One region of the Alkalihalobacillus pseudalcaliphilus genome, then DNA from elsewhere that is predicted to be linked to it. Evidence: riboswitches for the same ligand, from Rfam matches in the RefSeq annotation. Region 1 holds a riboswitch; each other region holds the start of a gene.
The links. Region 1 has a riboswitch for thiamine pyrophosphate ahead of thiC (phosphomethylpyrimidine synthase ThiC). Riboswitches for the same ligand answer to the same signal wherever they lie in the genome.
Positions count from the first base shown of each region.

Region 1 (5,983 bases):
GTTGTAAAAGAGAGTATCTGTCTTAGAAAGAGGAGAGTTGTTAGGAACCAAGGCAATTTCACCTAGATAATATGAACCTTCATCTGTTTCGATGAGACTTTGTAACGCTTTTTGCCCAGTGGCAGCATAGTAGTCAATAATCCGTCCATCTTTGAAGCTTAGGTAAAAATTATCGATGACACTTCCCCCATAGATAAGCGGTTTAGTGGCTACTAATTTGCCCTTTACCTTATTTTTATGGGGGGCAGAAAATATTTCTTCCGTGGGAATGTTCGGAAAGAACTGTACTCCCTTTTTATCTTTAACACCCCCACCGATATAGAGGTGATTTTTAGGCATACCGACTAATAAATCCGTTCCTTGGCTATTCGTAAAATGCAGGGCTTCAAACTGGCTATCATTAAGGAATCTTTTCCGAGACATGAAGGCTCTGTCATGACTTTCCCAATCTTCTATAGGATTTCCCCCATCTGCCCGAGCCCCTTTTAATATTAATTGCCATAATGATTGCATAGCTTCCTCTTTACTTAAGTAAGGAAATACTTTAGATGCCCAGGTAAAGCACGGGACAGCTAGAATACACCAGCGTACCTCATGGGATCTAATCTTTGCGTAATGATCCTTCAACTTGCTGCGTGAGGTCTTCTGGAAGCGATTTATTCGTTTTTCAGAAACCCCCTTAAAGACATTTACGTTTTCAGAAATTATACGGATGTAAGCAGCACCCGCATTATCCCACTCCCTAAAGCGGGCAGCCTGCCAGTCAGGAAAGTGATCGATGGCATCATCTGCTGCATGTAAAAAAAATTCTTTGGTAGACTGTTCATCGGTCCAATCAATAACCACATTTGAAGCACCCGTATCATAGGCTGCTATTTGGATTAGACGTGCAAATGTAACATTTTCTATGTCACTATGAATAATGACTAATTGATTATTTTGCACATTTACACCCGCCACTACAGCAAGCTCTGCATACTTTTTCAACTGTTCATCACTAACAAGCTCATATTTACTTTTAATCATCACACACTCAACTCCTAACTAAGGTATATTAATGCTCATAATTTATTTAGTCATATTTCCATTATACCAACTAATCTGAAGTCAGAATAAACAGTAAAATAGTTGACCTACTTATGATGAGAGAAAAAAAGTCTGGCTACCTTAAACACTTAAAGAACTCAACAAGAAAGAGTCAGGTGAACTCATATTTCAATCAGGCATGATTATTGAAGAAGAGTTTGAAATGCAACCGTTAAATGATTGGATTAAAAAAGAAAGACTACTAATTTGGCTATCCTATAACAAGGAAAGCTCTTTTCCTTATGACGTTAGGGGCAGATCTCCAAAGACAACAATAACCTTACGAATTGTGAGCTCTAGGGATATTTGTCTTTAATCAGAAGCACAATGGCAATCACTAGCGTCACGAGTGCAATGGTGTACATAACAGCATTGGTTGCAACGGTAATCATTAATTCAAGTGCTTCAAATTCAGACATATGACATCCCTCCTTCCTGAAGGGATTGCCACTAACCTCAAGAACCATCTATTTTTACTTATCTATTATTCTCACATGACCGAGACCCATTCACAAGTATCTAAATTCCCTTTTTAAACCAATACCAATCCTTTTTATGGACTTTCTAAACGCATGAGAACACCATACGTTCTCTGTTCGGACGCCTCTCAAACCCTTGATATACAAACATAGATAAAGAACACCACCTCTCTAACAGTAAAGGTTGTGTTCTTACTATCCATTCATCGCTCATATCAATTATAGTGAAAATAACGGCGATTACGCTTACGGTCATCCTGGTAGACCATTCGTAAATCGACAAGGTGATTAAGCCCTTTACGAATCGTTGAGGGTGCTAAATCTGTACAGAAACCATTTATAACGAACTAAATATGGATAGCGACTATTCTATTCGTTATAAAGATTTCTTCAAAAAGTTCTCTAAAGTTTTAATCATCGCTGAAGAAGATTTATTCAATCTGGCTGAATATATGTTTACGCCCAAAAAAGCATTTAATATGATACGGAACTTAGCATAAAGGGCCTTTCACACTAAACCCCTTTTAGTTATTAAAATCAAACAAGCAACGAATAAAAAAGCGCTACTAACCATTTATAACGAACATTTTCTAGTACAGAAACAGATGATTGAATGGACAATAAAGAATATACATTCAAATACAATAATAAAACTAAATAAATACAAGAAAAGCCGACTCCTTCGATTAGGAGGAACTCGGCTTTTTTTCAAGTAAACCCTAGAAAAAATACTAAATGGCTCCAATTAATATGTTTATTTCTTGTTTCTTTCCTTAAAAGCTTTATTCTTCGCTCTATTACCACATGCCTTCATTGAGCACCATTTCCCAGTACCAGGACGAGAGTAATCAACAAAAACACACTGGAAGTCTGATGCTGAGCATACCCTATTTCTATGCCACAAACAAAATTATCTATCTCAAACCCTTTTACCACCCTTTTGATCCGGTTGATTGACTCTCATACAGAAACATAAAAATCTTATAAATTCATTCCAAACGCATATTTATAAAAAAGGTAAATATGGTGGTTGCTTCACTTACTAGTTGAAAGTCATAACTTATTCTTTACTTCGAATAGTGCCCTTAAAATCAATAACTGAATAACTCCTTTTATAAATACCCAAAATAAGGATTTTCACCTTCATAATTTTTATAAGCAAGCTATTTTAATGAATTAGATTTAATTACTTCTGCACCAAATTCTAAACAATGGCCACATATAGAAACTCCTGGCCCTAAAGCTAACTCTCCTACTTCTTCTTTATCTTTTCGACAGAATGAACAAGTAGACGCTTGTAGCTATTCTTATTCTTTTTCTATGAAAATCAATACTCATATAGTACCTCCCATAAGATCCTATTTAGCTAAATCTTATATTGGAGGAATCCATAAATCTAATACTATTCAACAAGCCCCCTTAGCCCTGCTTTGAAGTCCAACACTTCCAGCGTTAATTACTTTCTTTGAATAAATATTCCTCTTGAATTGAATGTGAGTGTGACCATAGATAATAGTTGATTGTTCTGTTTCTTTAACCATCTCATAAACGTCTTCTTCTGGGGTATCAATCCGAATCGCCTCTATATCTTCTCTAGGCGAACCATGTATAAAAAGTACTCCTTCTTCTACATGAGAAAACTTAAAAGTACCCATCCATTCTATTTGCTCTTTCGTAAGTTGTTCTATACACCATTGGTTTAATTCGCCAACCATACCACCTAAATTATTTTGACTTCTATATTGTTCGAATATCTCTCTATCACTGTTACCCATTATAAAAATAAAATCTTCCTTCCTTATAAAGAGTGTATCTATGACCTTCCTCGGCTGGGGACCCCACGCTAGGTCGCCTCCTACAATTACTTTATCTATATTCTCTTTTTCGATCTCACGAAAAACCGCGTCTAAAGCATGGTAATTTCCATGAATATCATAAATAACAGCTAATTTCAATTATTTTCACCTTCCTTATATATTTAAATTAACCATTCTACAGACTGTCTAATTTTTCCTTTTTTGAATCTTCCCCACTTCGATTTCCTCATTTTATTCAATTCCTTATAAGAGACCGTTTTTTGGGGAACTTCTTTACAAGTTTCATGATATTGTTTAAACTAGTCTATGTATGAATTAAATAGTAATAAACTAGGGGTGTCCATTGAGTTGGGCTGAGAGAGAAACACGATGACGTTTCTTAACCCTCAGGACCTGATCTGGCTCATACCAGCGTGGGGAAGTTAGCGTCTGCAAAAATGGGATGGCATAAAAATGCCGTCTATTTATGTATACTAGCTTAGCCGGGTCTTTTAAAAGACTCGGCTTTTTCATGCTAAAAATGGGATAGATGTGTCCTTTTTATTACATTAAAAAAGGAGAGATATTCTATGAAAGATGTGAATGTTGAATGGATGTCAAGTTTTTCTGGGAGTACAAAAGTGTATGTGGAGGGAAGTCGCTCGGATCTCTTAGTACCGATGAGGGAGATTGAACAAAGCTCAACAACAGGTGCTTTTGGGGAAGAGACCAATCCTCCACTGCGTGTCTATGATTCAAGTGGTTTATATACGGATAAAAATGCAACGATTGATATTCAAAAAGGACTTCCTCGACTACGATTTAATTGGATTATCGAACGAGGAGATGTAGAGGAATATGCGGGTCGTACTATTAAACCCGAGGATAATGGCTACCGAACAAGTTCTTCTAAATCTAATGTTATAGCTTTTCCTCAGCTAAATTTAAAACCGCTCCGTGCAAAAAAGCATAGAAATGTAACGCAACTTCACTATGCAAGAAAAGGAATCATCACTCCCGAGATGGAATTTATCGCTATTCGTGAAGGGATGGATCCCGATTTTGTTCGTCAGGAAGTTGCTGAGGGGCGTGCGATTATTCCTGCTAATATTAATCACCCCGAAAGTGAGCCTATGATTATCGGGCGTAATTTTCATGTAAAAATCAATGCTAATATTGGCAATTCAGCCGTCTCTTCTTCCATTGAAAAAGAGGTGGAAAAGATGACATGGGCTACACGTTGGGGAGCAGATAACATCATGGATCTTTCCACAGGAAAGGATATTCATACAACTCGCGAATGGATTATCCGAAATTCCCCTGTGCCAGTGGGAACTGTTCCTATCTATCAAGCTTTAGAAAAAGTCAATGGAGTTGCTGAGGAGCTGAATTGGGACGTCTATCGTGATACGTTAATTGAACAGGCCGAACAAGGTGTCGATTACTTTACCATTCACGCAGGTGTACTTTTGCGTTATATCCCATTAACGGCCAAACGACAAACAGGAATTGTCTCACGTGGTGGTTCCATCATGGCTCAGTGGTGCCTTGCTCATCATACAGAAAATTTTCTCTATACTCACTTCGAAGAAATTTGCGAAATTATGAAAACTTATGATATTTGCTTTTCTCTTGGTGATGGTCTTCGGCCTGGCTCTATCAAGGATGCAAATGATGAAGCACAATTCGCAGAGCTAGAAACACTAGGCGAGCTAACGAAGCTAGCTTGGAAGCATGATGTCCAAGTTATGGTTGAAGGGCCAGGACATGTCCCTATGCACATGATTAAAGAAAATGTCGATAAGCAAATGGAGGTCTGTGATGAGGCTCCCTTTTATACTCTTGGACCACTGACTACCGATATTGCACCAGGATACGATCACATTACTTCAGCCATCGGTGCGGCGATGATAGGTTGGTTTGGAACAGCCATGCTATGCTATGTTACGCCTAAAGAACATCTCGGTTTACCAAACAAAGAAGACGTTCGAACGGGTGTAATCTCCTACAAAATTGCCGCACATGCCGCCGATCTTGCCAAAGGTCATCCCAGTGCTCAAAAACGAGATGATGCCCTTTCAAAAGCAAGATTTGAATTTCGCTGGCGAGATCAGTTTAATCTTTCACTAGACCCGGAGCGTGCCCTCGAATACCATGATGAAACTTTACCTGCAGAAGGAGCGAAAACCGCCCATTTCTGCTCTATGTGTGGGCCGAAATTCTGTAGTATGCGTATCTCTCATGATATTCGTACTCTCGCCAAAAATCAGGATCAAAGCTTTGAAAATGTTATTGACAAAGGACTGCAGGAAAAAGCCAAAGAGTTTCGTAACAACGGTAGTCAGATTTATAACTAGGATGGTGATGCTTTTGAAGGATGTACAGGCAATTAAAAATGAAATTAAAGTACTTGAAACTAGAATCGAAGAACTTACCCAAAAAATCACTCTTTTTCAACTTAATTGTACTCATATTTATATTAGGAATGGGCCTATACAAGAGTGCAGAAAGTGTATGCACATCGTGAATTTGAACTGGTGAAGAACGGAGCATATCAATTACTTTAAAATCAAAACCCCAATGCTCTAACCCTACTCCCGTTGTTGGAAATCAGCTAACAAT
Region 1 covers NZ_JAQQWS010000001.1:216,865-222,847, reverse strand. The annotation lists gene PQ479_RS01125 (aminopeptidase) at 1-1,026, opposite strand, end outside; gene PQ479_RS01120 (hypothetical protein) at 1,383-1,505, opposite strand; gene PQ479_RS01115 (CGNR zinc finger domain-containing protein) at 2,320-2,469, opposite strand; partial or broken gene PQ479_RS01110 (ClpX C4-type zinc finger protein) at 2,729-2,842, opposite strand; gene PQ479_RS01105 (metallophosphoesterase family protein) at 2,972-3,520, opposite strand; TPP riboswitch at 3,705-3,819, shown strand; gene thiC (phosphomethylpyrimidine synthase ThiC) at 3,952-5,718, shown strand.

Region 2 (5,983 bases), on a different contig from region 1:
CATTCTATCAAAATCTTAAATCACCAACTTTTTCGATATGCAGGATATGAAACAGAACTTGGCATAATTGGAGACCCAGCCTCTATAGAATTGACAAAAGTTTGTTTAGAGTTAGGTTGGCAAGGGAAACAACAACCATTTGAATTATTGCCTATTGTTGTTCAAATAAGTGATAAGCTATATTTTAGAGAGATTCCCGAAGGTTTAGTTCTTGAAGTTCCGATTGAACACCCGACCAATCCATTATTCGAAGAGTTGCAATTGAAATGGTATGCTGTACCTATCATTTCTGATATGGTATTAGAGATAGGTGGTATTCGTTATCCATGTGCACCCTTTAATGGTTGGTATATGGGTACAGAGATTGCCGCACGAAATTTTGCTGATCCATGTCGATATGATCAATTAAGTCGTGTTGCTGAATTATTTCATTTGGATCAAAGTAGAGAAAGTCATTTGTGGCGCGATGAAGCATTAGTTGAATTAAATAAAGCTGTTCTATTTTCCTATAAAAAATTTGGAGTAAGTATTGTTGACCATCATACTGCAGCTAAACAGTTTAAACGATTTGAAGAAAGGGAAGCGAAAGCAAACCGTGAGTTAACCGGTGATTGGACTTGGCTCATTCCACCTCTATCGCCAGCGACAACTCATATCTTTCACCAACAATACAAAAATAAAATCGTCAATCCAAACTACTACCGGGAAGACGAACTTGTGTGAGCAATGACGAGCTAACTTCACGGCACAAACTATCGCCCATAAGTAACTTTCATACAAAAGATACACTAAAGGATGAAGAACATGAGTATATTACATGTAGAAGGATTAACAAAATCCTATGGAGACAAAGTACTGTTTGAAAATATATCATTTACACTTGATGAGCAACAACGAATTGGCCTTATTGGACTTAATGGCACTGGGAAATCCTCACTCTTAAAAGCTATTGCACAGCTTGAACAAGCTGACAAAGGAGAGTTTAAACACGCAAATGATTTTAAAGTCGAATATTTAGCTCAGCAGCCAGAACTTGATAGTCAACTAACGGTTCTAGAACAAATTTATTATGGGGATGCTCCTATTATGGTCACCCTTAGAAAGTATGAACAAGCCTTGATTAATTTAGAGGCACAAGAAAATGAAAAAAACTTGTCTGCTTTAATGAAACAACAGCAAAAAATGGATGAACTAGAGGCATGGGAAGCGAATACGATAGCTAAAACAGTCTTATCAAAATTAGGTATTCACAATTTTGATCAAAAGGTAAGTCAACTTTCTGGAGGTCAAAAGAAACGAGTAGCTATAGCCAAAGCCCTCATAAACCAGGTAGATTTATTGTTGCTAGATGAACCAACAAACCATTTAGATAATAATACGATAGAGTGGCTAGAAGGGTTTTTGGGTCAATACAAAGGTACTTTTATCGTCATTACACATGACCGCTATTTCTTAAATCGTGTCACGAACCAAATTTTTGAGCTCGATCATGGACGTTTGTTCCGGTATGAAGGCAATTATGAGGTCTATCTAGAAAAAAAAGCAGAGCGCGAAACATTAGAAGTACAGCATGAGGCAAAAAGACAAAATATATTAAGGTGCGAGTTAGCATGGCTACGGCGAGGAGCGAAGGCAAGAACAACGAAACAAAAAGCTAGAATAGACCGAGTACATGATTTGAAAGAGCAAGGCTTTAAAAGAGAGCAACGTGATTTTGATTTTTCTATCGGTTCTAAACGTTTAGGAAAAGATGTCATTGAACTTAAGTCAATTAGTTATGCAATTGATCAAAAGCAGCTATTATCTAACTTTGATTACTTACTAGTAAAAGGACAACGTTTAGGGATTATCGGTCCTAATGGTAGCGGGAAATCAACTTTATTAAATATAATGGCTGATAGACGTAAGATCAATTCAGGCGAAGTTATAGTTGGTGAAACCGTCGATATCGGTTATTATACACAGGAAGATGAAGAGATTAATGGAGAGCTAAAAGTCATTGAATATATTAAACAAGTAGCTGAAATTGTCTATACAAAGGATGGAACGATTATAACAGCAGAGCAAATGCTTGAACGCTTTTTGTTTCCACGTTCCATGCAATGGACGTATATTCACCGTCTATCAGGTGGGGAGAAGAGACGCCTGTATCTACTTAGAGTTTTAATGGGAGAACCGAATGTGCTCTTTTTAGATGAACCTACAAATGATTTAGATACGGAAACATTATCTGTTTTAGAAGATTATTTAGACCAATTTCCAGGTGTTGTTGTAACGGTATCCCATGATCGATATTTTTTAGACCGAGTTGTTGATCAACTTCTAGTCTTTGATGGTCATGGTCATGTTTCATCATTCTATGGAACCTATAGTGATTATTTAGAAAAAACGGATGTAGAGAAACAACAAGTTATCGAGGAAAAAAAACAAGTATCCAAAGCTATTGAGGTAGATTTGAAGAAAACGAAAAAGAAGCTTTCCTATAACGAACAAAAAGAGTGGGAAACCATTGAAGGTAAAATTGAGTCGCTAGAAACAGAGCTGCTGGAAATTGAGCAAAAAATTGCTGTGGCTGGTAGTGATTACACGGTGATTGCGGATTTATTAGAGGAGCAAAAACAAAAAAACGAACAGCTTGAAGCAGCGATGGAGCGGTGGGAGCAGTTATCAATACTTATTGAGGAAATCAATGCTAATTCTTAATAAAGGCTGTTCGTCTAACGGAAATTATGTTACAATGTAAAAAAATATAAGAACCACTAGGGGTGTCTTTTGACTGAGAGAGGCGAATGCCTTAACTCTTAGAACCTGATCTAGTTTAAACTAGCGTAGGGAAGTGGTAGACGGATTTTGTTAATTAAGTATGCCTTAATACGTTTATGACAAATGACATCTCCTTGTGGTTAATTAAAGAGGGGATGTTTTTATTTTGGATAGAAAAAGATTATATCTCATGATTGAGATTGCGATTATGGCAGGTTTGGCAACGGCCTTAAGTTTTGTAAAAATCAACGCCTTATGGGCAAATGGTGGGTCCATATCTTTTGAGATGATTCCGCTATTTTTAGTGGCATTTCGCCATGGTTGGAAGGTAGGGGTGTTAACGGGGTTAATAGCTGGTTTTACTGGTTTATTATCGGGAGCTAGTATTTTCCATCCGATTCAATTTGTATTAGATTATCCAGTTGCTTTTGCATTAATTGGTCTTGCAGGTGTATTTGTAAGGAAGAGGCAAGTTCCTAATTTATCTGTTATTGTGTTAGGAATATTACTAGGGACATTATTACGATTCATGGCACATTTCACTTCAGGTGTCGTTTATTTTGCAGAATTCACACCAGATGGCTGGAATGACTATATTTACTCAGCTGCATATAATGCTTCTTATCTTGTCCCACAAATGATTATTACACTCATTCCACTTTTAATCATCTCAAAGAATTATCCACAGTTTTTTAAAGTAAAACCAACTTTATAAAAGCAAAAGGCTCGTAAGTGATTGAATTCAACCGCTTACGAGCTTTTTTTATGCATAGACATGACATCTTGCTTAAATACTTTAAGAGAAAAATCAATGATTGTATTTATTTTTCGATAAAACCAAATGGTCGGAAGATTGCTTTTGTGCCAATATATTCCCAAATGATTGTGTTATCTGTAGAGCTGCCGTTATCATGTCTAGGACCCAAGTCGCCACTTATTCCAGCTTTTATGCATTTGTATATTTGGTTTTGATAAAAAATAATATCGTTCATCTCATAGGAATGGTTAGGGTGCCATTCTTTTTGACTAGCAATTCCTGATTTTATACAAACCCAACCGACATAACCTCCAGGCATCGGATTTGCATGATAAATGATATCAGTAATTTGAAAGCTACCTGAGAATGGTTCGACAGGACTATGTGTAACAGGATCATAGGTAATTAAAAGGCGTTCAGGATTTGGAGGGTGGAAACCTATAAGATCGTTATTAGAGAAAATAAATGCTATTAAGCTTTTTTGATGATTATAAAGGGGAAGAGCGATTGTTGGCTGAGCACTTGAATTTTTAATGGTACAATGTTTAAAAGCAACTTTCAAAACGGATGGCACTACGGTAAAGTTTGTTCGAATAAGAGATTGGAAAGTAGGGTTTTCGATGTTTATGTGAGAGTTTTTTATTTCTACGATACCGAAGCCTTTCTCTCTATTAATGTCAGTAACGAGTAGTTGATTAATGGAAACTAATTTAAAATCACATTTATTCACAAAGATATTCGGATGCTCATTTTCGGAATTAATATTACCAATATTTAATCCACTATTTATGAAGGAACTGTTAGATACAGTAACTATCCGTTGTTTTTGGTTATAGATATGGTTTTTTATTTGACATTCCTCAAAGGTTGCGTGGTTAAAAGCGACTTTTTCTACTAAACTTCTACTTTGACGTGTTGAACTATTAATGATTATATTTTTGTAGTAACACCTATAATGCTCATAAGATTGAAAAATTATTTCTCTTTGTTCACCCTTCATTTCAAAACTACATTCTTCTATTTTGTTAACAATTAATTGACTAATACCTTGATAAAAGCTTGAATAACTAATATGATTCCCTCGAAAAACGGAGCGATTAGAATCTTTTAGAATGATATTATCGGGTTCAATAAAGGAATTCCCAGTTACAAAGACATCATAATGATTTCCTACTAATTGAGTTGTACCACCTTGGAAATAATTATTTCTTATATACACGTGTGAATTTTCAAAGTTGGCATCCATTAAGCCAACCGTATTTTTGCAGTTATATATATAGTTGTTGGAGATTCCTGCATAAGCAGTCGTATAAATATTAATAGCGATAGAGTTGACATTATAAATATGATTGTGCTCGATTTGGATCGAATAACAGCCAATTAATATCCCGTGGTTTGTATTATAGATAAGGTTATTTCGAATCACACAATGATCGCCATAAAAGTCTTCTTGGTTAATGCCATACCTAGTTGAGTCAAAAAATAGAGGCTTCCCATCGTAAAAATTGAATCCATTATCTCGTATTATATTGTGCTGAATGACATTATAATTGCCACCTAACGTAATTCCACCTCTATGTCCATTATAAACTTCATTATGCTCGACCATATTATAGCAAGGGATTAAGCCCCAACCTATTGTTATATTCATATTTTTTGCTGGGTTTGTTTCATTGAGGAATTCTAATCTTATTTTTTGAGCACCTATTGGAATCGTAATAGGCGTATACACTTTTCTTTTAAATAACGAGCGAATATAGTCCTCTTTTTCTGAATAAAAGTGAATGTTCACGACTTTAGTGTTAATTGAAGTGTGTCTCACATAACCGAAACCACTAATGATAAAAGAGTTAAATTGGCCGTTATCAATCGTAATAAACCGTGATGTTAAGTTTTGAGTGGAATGAAAAAGGTTTCCTTTGTTATCAACCGCATGTTGGGTCAAATTCATGTTAAACTCCGTTAATGTCCTGGCAGCATCACTTCTAATAGATATATTGTCGCCCATATAATCACGAATCGTACAATGCTTAACAGAGCAATGATTACTTCCGCGTTTTAGAATTACCCCATAGGATTGCTCTTGTCTTCTTTCATTATCAGATAAAAAGCTACGGTCGGCCTTGCAGCCAATGATTGTACCACCTAACAGATGTGAGTTCGTTACATGATCAAATGTAAAACTATTACCTATAAAATTATAGAAGTCATTTCCTGACCTTTGATCAAATGGAGAACGTTGATCAGAGTCATAAATCACTTTAAATGTCGACCGATTCAAATGAAAAGTCATGTGACTATGAAGTTCAATCGTTCTAGGGTAACAAATCGCGTAGCTTCCTTTAGGCATGGCAACATGGGTGTAACCTTTTAAGGAAGCTTCTACTAAAGCAGCATTAATTCCCTGAATGTTAGTATCTGCCATTTCAAAATCGGCTTGAGTATATGGTTTATTTGGTATTC
Region 2 covers NZ_JAQQWS010000006.1:154,100-160,082, reverse strand. The annotation lists gene PQ479_RS14045 (nitric oxide synthase oxygenase) at 1-723, shown strand, start outside; gene PQ479_RS14040 (ABC-F family ATP-binding cassette domain-containing protein) at 805-2,703, shown strand; TPP riboswitch at 2,752-2,852, shown strand; gene thiT (energy-coupled thiamine transporter ThiT) at 2,930-3,478, shown strand; gene PQ479_RS14030 (hypothetical protein) at 3,585-5,983, opposite strand, start outside.
Region 2: linked by a shared signal. The riboswitch ahead of thiT (energy-coupled thiamine transporter ThiT) and the one ahead of thiC (phosphomethylpyrimidine synthase ThiC) in region 1 are both predicted to bind thiamine pyrophosphate.

Region 3 (5,983 bases), 750 kb from region 1:
ACGCATGTGATCCCAAATGTGTTTTTGAATCTTTTGAGCGATTTGGTGCGGTGTGCCAAACAGCCGCTGACTCCCTGTGATATCTAAAAACTGTTCATCAATTGAAAATGGCTCGACGAGGTCTGTATATTGCTTTAAAATTTCTGTTATTTGGATTGAGGCTTCCACATAGTCCTGCATACGTGGGCGTACAATCAATAAATTTTTACACTTCTGTTCGGCCTCCCACAAGCGTTCTGCGTTTTGAATGCCGTAGGATTTGGCAATCGGACAGGCGGCGAGGATAACGCCACTACGCCGTGCTGGGTCACCCGATACGACAAGTGGTTTGTCACGTTGCTCGGGGTAGCGTGTCTTTTCGATCGATGCATAAAAGGATTGCATATCAATCAAAAAAATAACCCTCATTTTAACCCCTCCCTTTCATAGAACTTATGTTCGTATTTGTATTATATGCGAAAATATGTTCGTTATGCAATGAGAAAAAGTGGAATTTATAACAGGGTTGCAGCAGGGAGATAAAGAAAATAATTGAAAAGGTCTTTTCAAAACATACAAAAGCATTCCCCATTCACGATATTGATTTCGATTTAGTAAATAACGAAAAAATTCCTGTTTGTCCTAAGCTTTTTTATGAAGTAGACATACAGTGTTAGTAGGTCGCTTGAAGTCATGAAGACAAAGGCGATGTGTAATCATATCAGGAAATCTTTAGTTAAGGAGGAATAAGTATGGAAATTAGACAGGACTTTATCCCGACAAGTAATCGCAATCGTCCTGGTACAAGGATGAATGCTCGCTTCATCACTGTCCATGAGACCGCAAATAGAAGAAATGGTGCAAATGCACGTATGCATGCTGCATATGTAAAGAATCCATCCACATCAGTAAGTTGGCATTATACGGTTGATGATGAACAAATTATTTACCAACACCTACCAACCAATGAGATTGGGTGGCATGCAGGGGATGGGGGCACAGGTCAAGGAAATCGAGAGTCTATTGGTATAGAAATCTGTGTGAATAGCGATGGTCAATTTGCTAAAGCAAGGGAACATGCCATCACATTAATTCGGTTTTTGATGGGGGCCCATCAAATCCCGATTGACCGAGTAGTTCCCCATCAACATTGGACGGGGAAAAACTGTCCAGCTACTCTTTTGAAAGATTGGTCAACTTTTATAGGACAGGTGCGACAAGCACAGGAAGTCGATTTGATTGTTAGACCTGACGTTGGTGGTGAACAAATTGGGGCCACTATTTTAAGAAGAGGGAGCAAGGGTAATGCTGTACGTCAACTGCAGCAAGACTTGTTGAAGTTAGGTGAAGTATTGCCACGTTTTGGAGCAGATGGGGATTTTGGTGCAGAGACAGAAAGTGCGGTTCGGTCATTTCAACAAAAACAAGGGATTGCCGTTGATGGTATCGTCGGAGAGCAAACCTTTAAGGCTTTAGAAAGGGCACTTGCCGCGTTAGAAGAGCAGCCAGCACCCCCACCGGTGCCACCTCCGACATCTGGTGGAGGGACCGAGAGAAGGACACTAAGAAATACAACACCTATGATGCGTGGCGATGATGTTAGAGTCGTTCAAAGAGCAACTGGAGCGACTGCTGACGGTATTTTTGGTCCGGCGACCGAGCAAAGAGTACGTACCTTTCAGCGAGCTCAAGGCTTAACCGCAGATGGTATAGTTGGTCCAAAGACATGGACGGCGATTGATAATCCGAAGCCGGCGCAACCAGCGACGCCTAAATATACACGATTATTAACACTGAGAAGCCCTAATATGAGGGGCGAGGATGTGCGTGCTGTTCAAAGGAAAATAGGGGTAACCGCAGACGGCATTTTTGGACCAAATACGGAGCGAGCGGTTCGAGATTTTCAAAGAAAGGAAAGAATAGCTGTCGATGGCAAAGTAGGCCCTGTAACATGGGGACGGTTATTTTCTTAATCATAATGAAAGCTGTTCTAAGGAAATCCCCTTAGAACAGCTTTTTTTGATCGGTACGTATTAAACGTTAATCTTCCATAGGCCATGATGTTTGCTCAAAGGACATATCCCAGAACATATATTCAAAACGACTCGTCGTGAGGAAAATTTCTTCTAACTCCTGTAATTCTTTTTCCGTACTAGAAGCAGTTAATTCATCGATTAATTGAATTTGCCACTGTGCTACAGCGCCAAATTCATCTGATTCATACATTCTAATCCACTCACCATACCATTCGTGCTCACGGGCACCTGGAATTTCACTTAAACGCAAACCAATTTCATAATAACTCCATGTACAAGGCATAATGGCTGCTAATAGTTCTTTTAGTGAACCGCGTTGAGCAATGTTTAGCATATAAGAGCTGTAGGCTAAAGTTGTCGGTGCTGGCTTTGTCGCTTCAAGCTCTTCTTCAGATATGCCTAGACGCTTCGCATAAGCTCTGTGTAAGCTCATTTCTTCGTCTAATGTTACGTGTAGCATTTTAGCGAAAACTTGCATAGTCGTTAAGTCTGAAGCTTTTAAGCTACCTAAAGCAAATAACCGCGAGTAATCGATTAAATAAATGTAGTCTTGACACATAAAAAATTTAAACTTTTCAATGTCGAGACTTCCATCACCAATTCCTTGTACGAATGGGTGTGAATGACTCTTCTCCCAAATAGGCTTAGCTGCTTCATATAAGCGCTGTGAAAATTTCATATTCTCATCATCCTCCTCGTTCGCTAGTCACTAGAGCGTACGACGACGCAAATAAACTCCTCTAAAAAGAAGAGGAGTTGTAAACAAGTGTAAGAAAAGTACACGTCGCTAACGTGCATACTTTTGTCTACTTCCACTTCCCTCCGCTAGTATTATCTAGTTCAGGTAAAAAGGGTTAAGGCTCATAGCCTCTCTCAGCACAAATAAACGCACCCCTAGTGAACGAACTTATATCATTTATCCCTTTCAAATTAACATATAATGCATATACAAGCAATGAAAATGATTGACCATTCAGCTAAATAGTTGGTAAAAAAGTGGGAAGAGCAGTAGGGTACTATGTAAATCGAAGAGGTGGTTATGCAGTGAGCAAATAAAATGTGCGGCTGAGGTCTTGATACGGTTTCAAATAAAAAATCGAAGCAAGGAGGTTAATCCTTTGCTTCGATTTAATGTTCATTACATATGTGTAATTAGTTTACTGCGTCTTTTAATTGCTTACCTGGCTTGAATGCAGGGTTCTTAGTTGCTGGAATTTCAATTTCAGCACCTGTTTGAGGGTTGCGACCCTTACGAGCAGAACGCTCACGTACTTCGAAACTACCAAAGCCAACTAATTGAACTTTGCCACCTTCTACTAATGTTGAAGTAATGCTTTCGAATACTGCGTCTACTGCTTTAGAAGCATCCTTTTTAGAAAGGTCTGCTTGCTCTGATACTGCGTTAATTAAGTCTGTTTTGTTCATGAAAAAAACTCCCTTTCATACCTTGTTTAGAAAAAACTTATTTTCTATCATTTTAGAAAACAAAAGCTTATTTCTGCATTATAGCAAGCTAATCTGCCTTGATTTAAAGCCTGCACTTACAATTTACTCTCCAAGCCTATGACTGTCAAGCCTTTCGAAGGAAAATCATTCATATTAAGCCAATATTTTCACCGTTTTTGACATTTCTTCGTATATTTTAGTGATAATGTCGAATAAAGAACGAATCCTTCTTAAAAAGTCATATTACATTTTTCGAATTTTCATAGGGCTAATCATAAGAAAAGCTAAGATTAAAGTGAAAAGCATAAATACATATTCCGGAATATAGGCGACAAGAAGAGTTAAAATGGTTAACATACAACCGGCAGCTGTAATAGGGAGGCCAAAGAAGAAACCATTAGATTCGGTAATATTAAACTTCGCTAATCGAATCGCACCACAAATAATAAAAACAATCGCAAAAAATGCACCTGCAAAACCAAATTCAAATAAGACCGCTTGATGAATTAATAAGGCTGGAGCTACGCCAAAAGAAATCATATCGCATAATGAGTCCAGTTGTTTTCCTAACTCTGACGTACTATTTAGTTTACGGGCAACAGCACCATCTAAACGATCAAAAACAGCAGCGATTGTAATGAGCAGTAAAGCGAGTCGTAGCTGATCTTGAATCGTAAAAAGGATTGCAAATGCACCTAAACTAAGATTTAATAGAGTCAGGATATTGGCAATTTGTCCTTTTAACTTCTTTTTCGTATGGTCAAGGCGTTGTAATAGCAACATCCATTTCACTCCTTGAGTTAATAATCACATAGGTTGTTCTATATCTTTATGAAACTTCCTTCAAAAAAATCGCATATTAAAATAAATCATGGTACATTTTTTTACATGCGCTATTAAAGTATAATCTTATCATATACAGGGTGTTTACACTACTAAAAGGATAAAGATTGCCAAAAATATTTACAGGTACATGGGGGACAGGTCGTTGAAACAAAAATTGTTCAGGATATTTGTTGAATTGAGTAATTCACCTTTTCAATCGAAGATAATCATGCGTTTTGCTCAATCTAAAATAAGTAAACGCATTATACCGGCGTTTGCTAAAACATTTCAAATTAACATGCATGAAGCTGAAAAGTCAATAACAGAGTATCAAAGTCTACATGCTTTCTTTACGAGGAAATTAAAAAATGGGGTTCGTACTGTGGATGATAAGGAAACAAGTATTGTTAGTCCTGTGGACGCCAAAATAGCCTCCTTGGGTACATTGACACCTAAAAGTGAGTTTCAAGTTAAAGGGCAAATGTATCAACTGCTTGATTTATTAGGAGACAGAGAAAAAGCACAGCAGTATGTGAATGGACACTACATCGTCCTCTACTTAAGTCCGAAAGATTATCATCGTATACATAGTCCTCTTACGGGAGAAATCACAAAGCAATGGGAGCTAGGAAAACGTTCATACCCTGTCAATGATGCAGGATTAAAATATGGAAAAAAGCCATTATCGCATAATTATCGCTCGTTAACAGAGCTGTGCGTGATGAATCAACATGTCATCATGGCTAAAGTGGGGGCGATGAATATTAATACAATTGCTCTTACACATTCACACGAGCAGCTAAAAAAGGGAGAAGAGCTCGGCTATTTTTCCTTTGGCTCGACAGTCATCCTGCTCTTTGAGCCTACTATGATGGAATTTGAACATCTGCAAGAAGGAGATTCCGTTCAAATGGGCCAAAAGATAGGGATGTTATTGACAACAGAGGGCGCGAAATAAAAAAGTAGAACGCTTTTTAGAACATGTAAAATTAATCGGATAAGATATAGACCCAAGGCAGTTAGATGGAATAACCTAACACGCTTGGGCCAAGTGTCAATAAAGGTCAACGTTACGATACCCTTTTAAATAGGGCGCTATTTTTTTCACCCTTCTGGAATGCCTTCATACAAGAGGTATTCGTCATCTTTTACAACATATATAATGTCGGGGTTATCTGATTTGAAAATTTTCGTACCTGGTTGAAGTTTAGTAGCAGAAACTGTATTTGAGTTATTTTCCATATGATATTCTGATTCTATTGCTATTTCTTCAAGTTCTTTAGGTGATTCTATGATGTGTTTTTGTGAAAAAATATAGACAACATCATTAATAAATATAAAATCAGCTTCTTTATTTTGGGACAACTGTTCTTCAGCAATTATTTGACCTGTTGTTGTAACGGCTGTCTCAGATGAATGTTGCCCATTACTACAACCAATTAAAAAAACAAAATTAGAAAAAATGGTAAAAGAGTCTTTATCATTTTGCCTACTCTCCTTGAAAAGTTTTTCATATCATAACTTCAGCAGTAATTTTAAGATTATTAATATTGTATAAGATTATGTGTCATGAAGCTATGGTATTATAATAAGTATGATGGTTGTTAGGTTACTACAAAAAGTCGACAAGATACAATTTGTACCATGCCGACTTTCCTTCATGACAGTCAAGTGTCATCTATTTTTTTTCACTTTCT
Region 3 covers NZ_JAQQWS010000001.1:970,098-976,080, reverse strand. The annotation lists gene PQ479_RS04795 (DNA polymerase IV) at 1-408, opposite strand, end outside; gene PQ479_RS04790 (peptidoglycan recognition protein family protein) at 732-1,952, shown strand; gene tenA (thiaminase II) at 2,020-2,694, opposite strand; TPP riboswitch at 2,816-2,921, opposite strand; gene PQ479_RS04780 (HU family DNA-binding protein) at 3,168-3,440, opposite strand; gene pssA (CDP-diacylglycerol--serine O-phosphatidyltransferase) at 3,705-4,244, opposite strand; gene PQ479_RS04770 (phosphatidylserine decarboxylase) at 4,450-5,244, shown strand; gene PQ479_RS04765 (hypothetical protein) at 5,391-5,651, opposite strand; gene PQ479_RS04760 (SDR family NAD(P)-dependent oxidoreductase) at 5,982-5,983, opposite strand, start outside.
Region 3: linked by a shared signal. The riboswitch ahead of tenA (thiaminase II) and the one ahead of thiC (phosphomethylpyrimidine synthase ThiC) in region 1 are both predicted to bind thiamine pyrophosphate.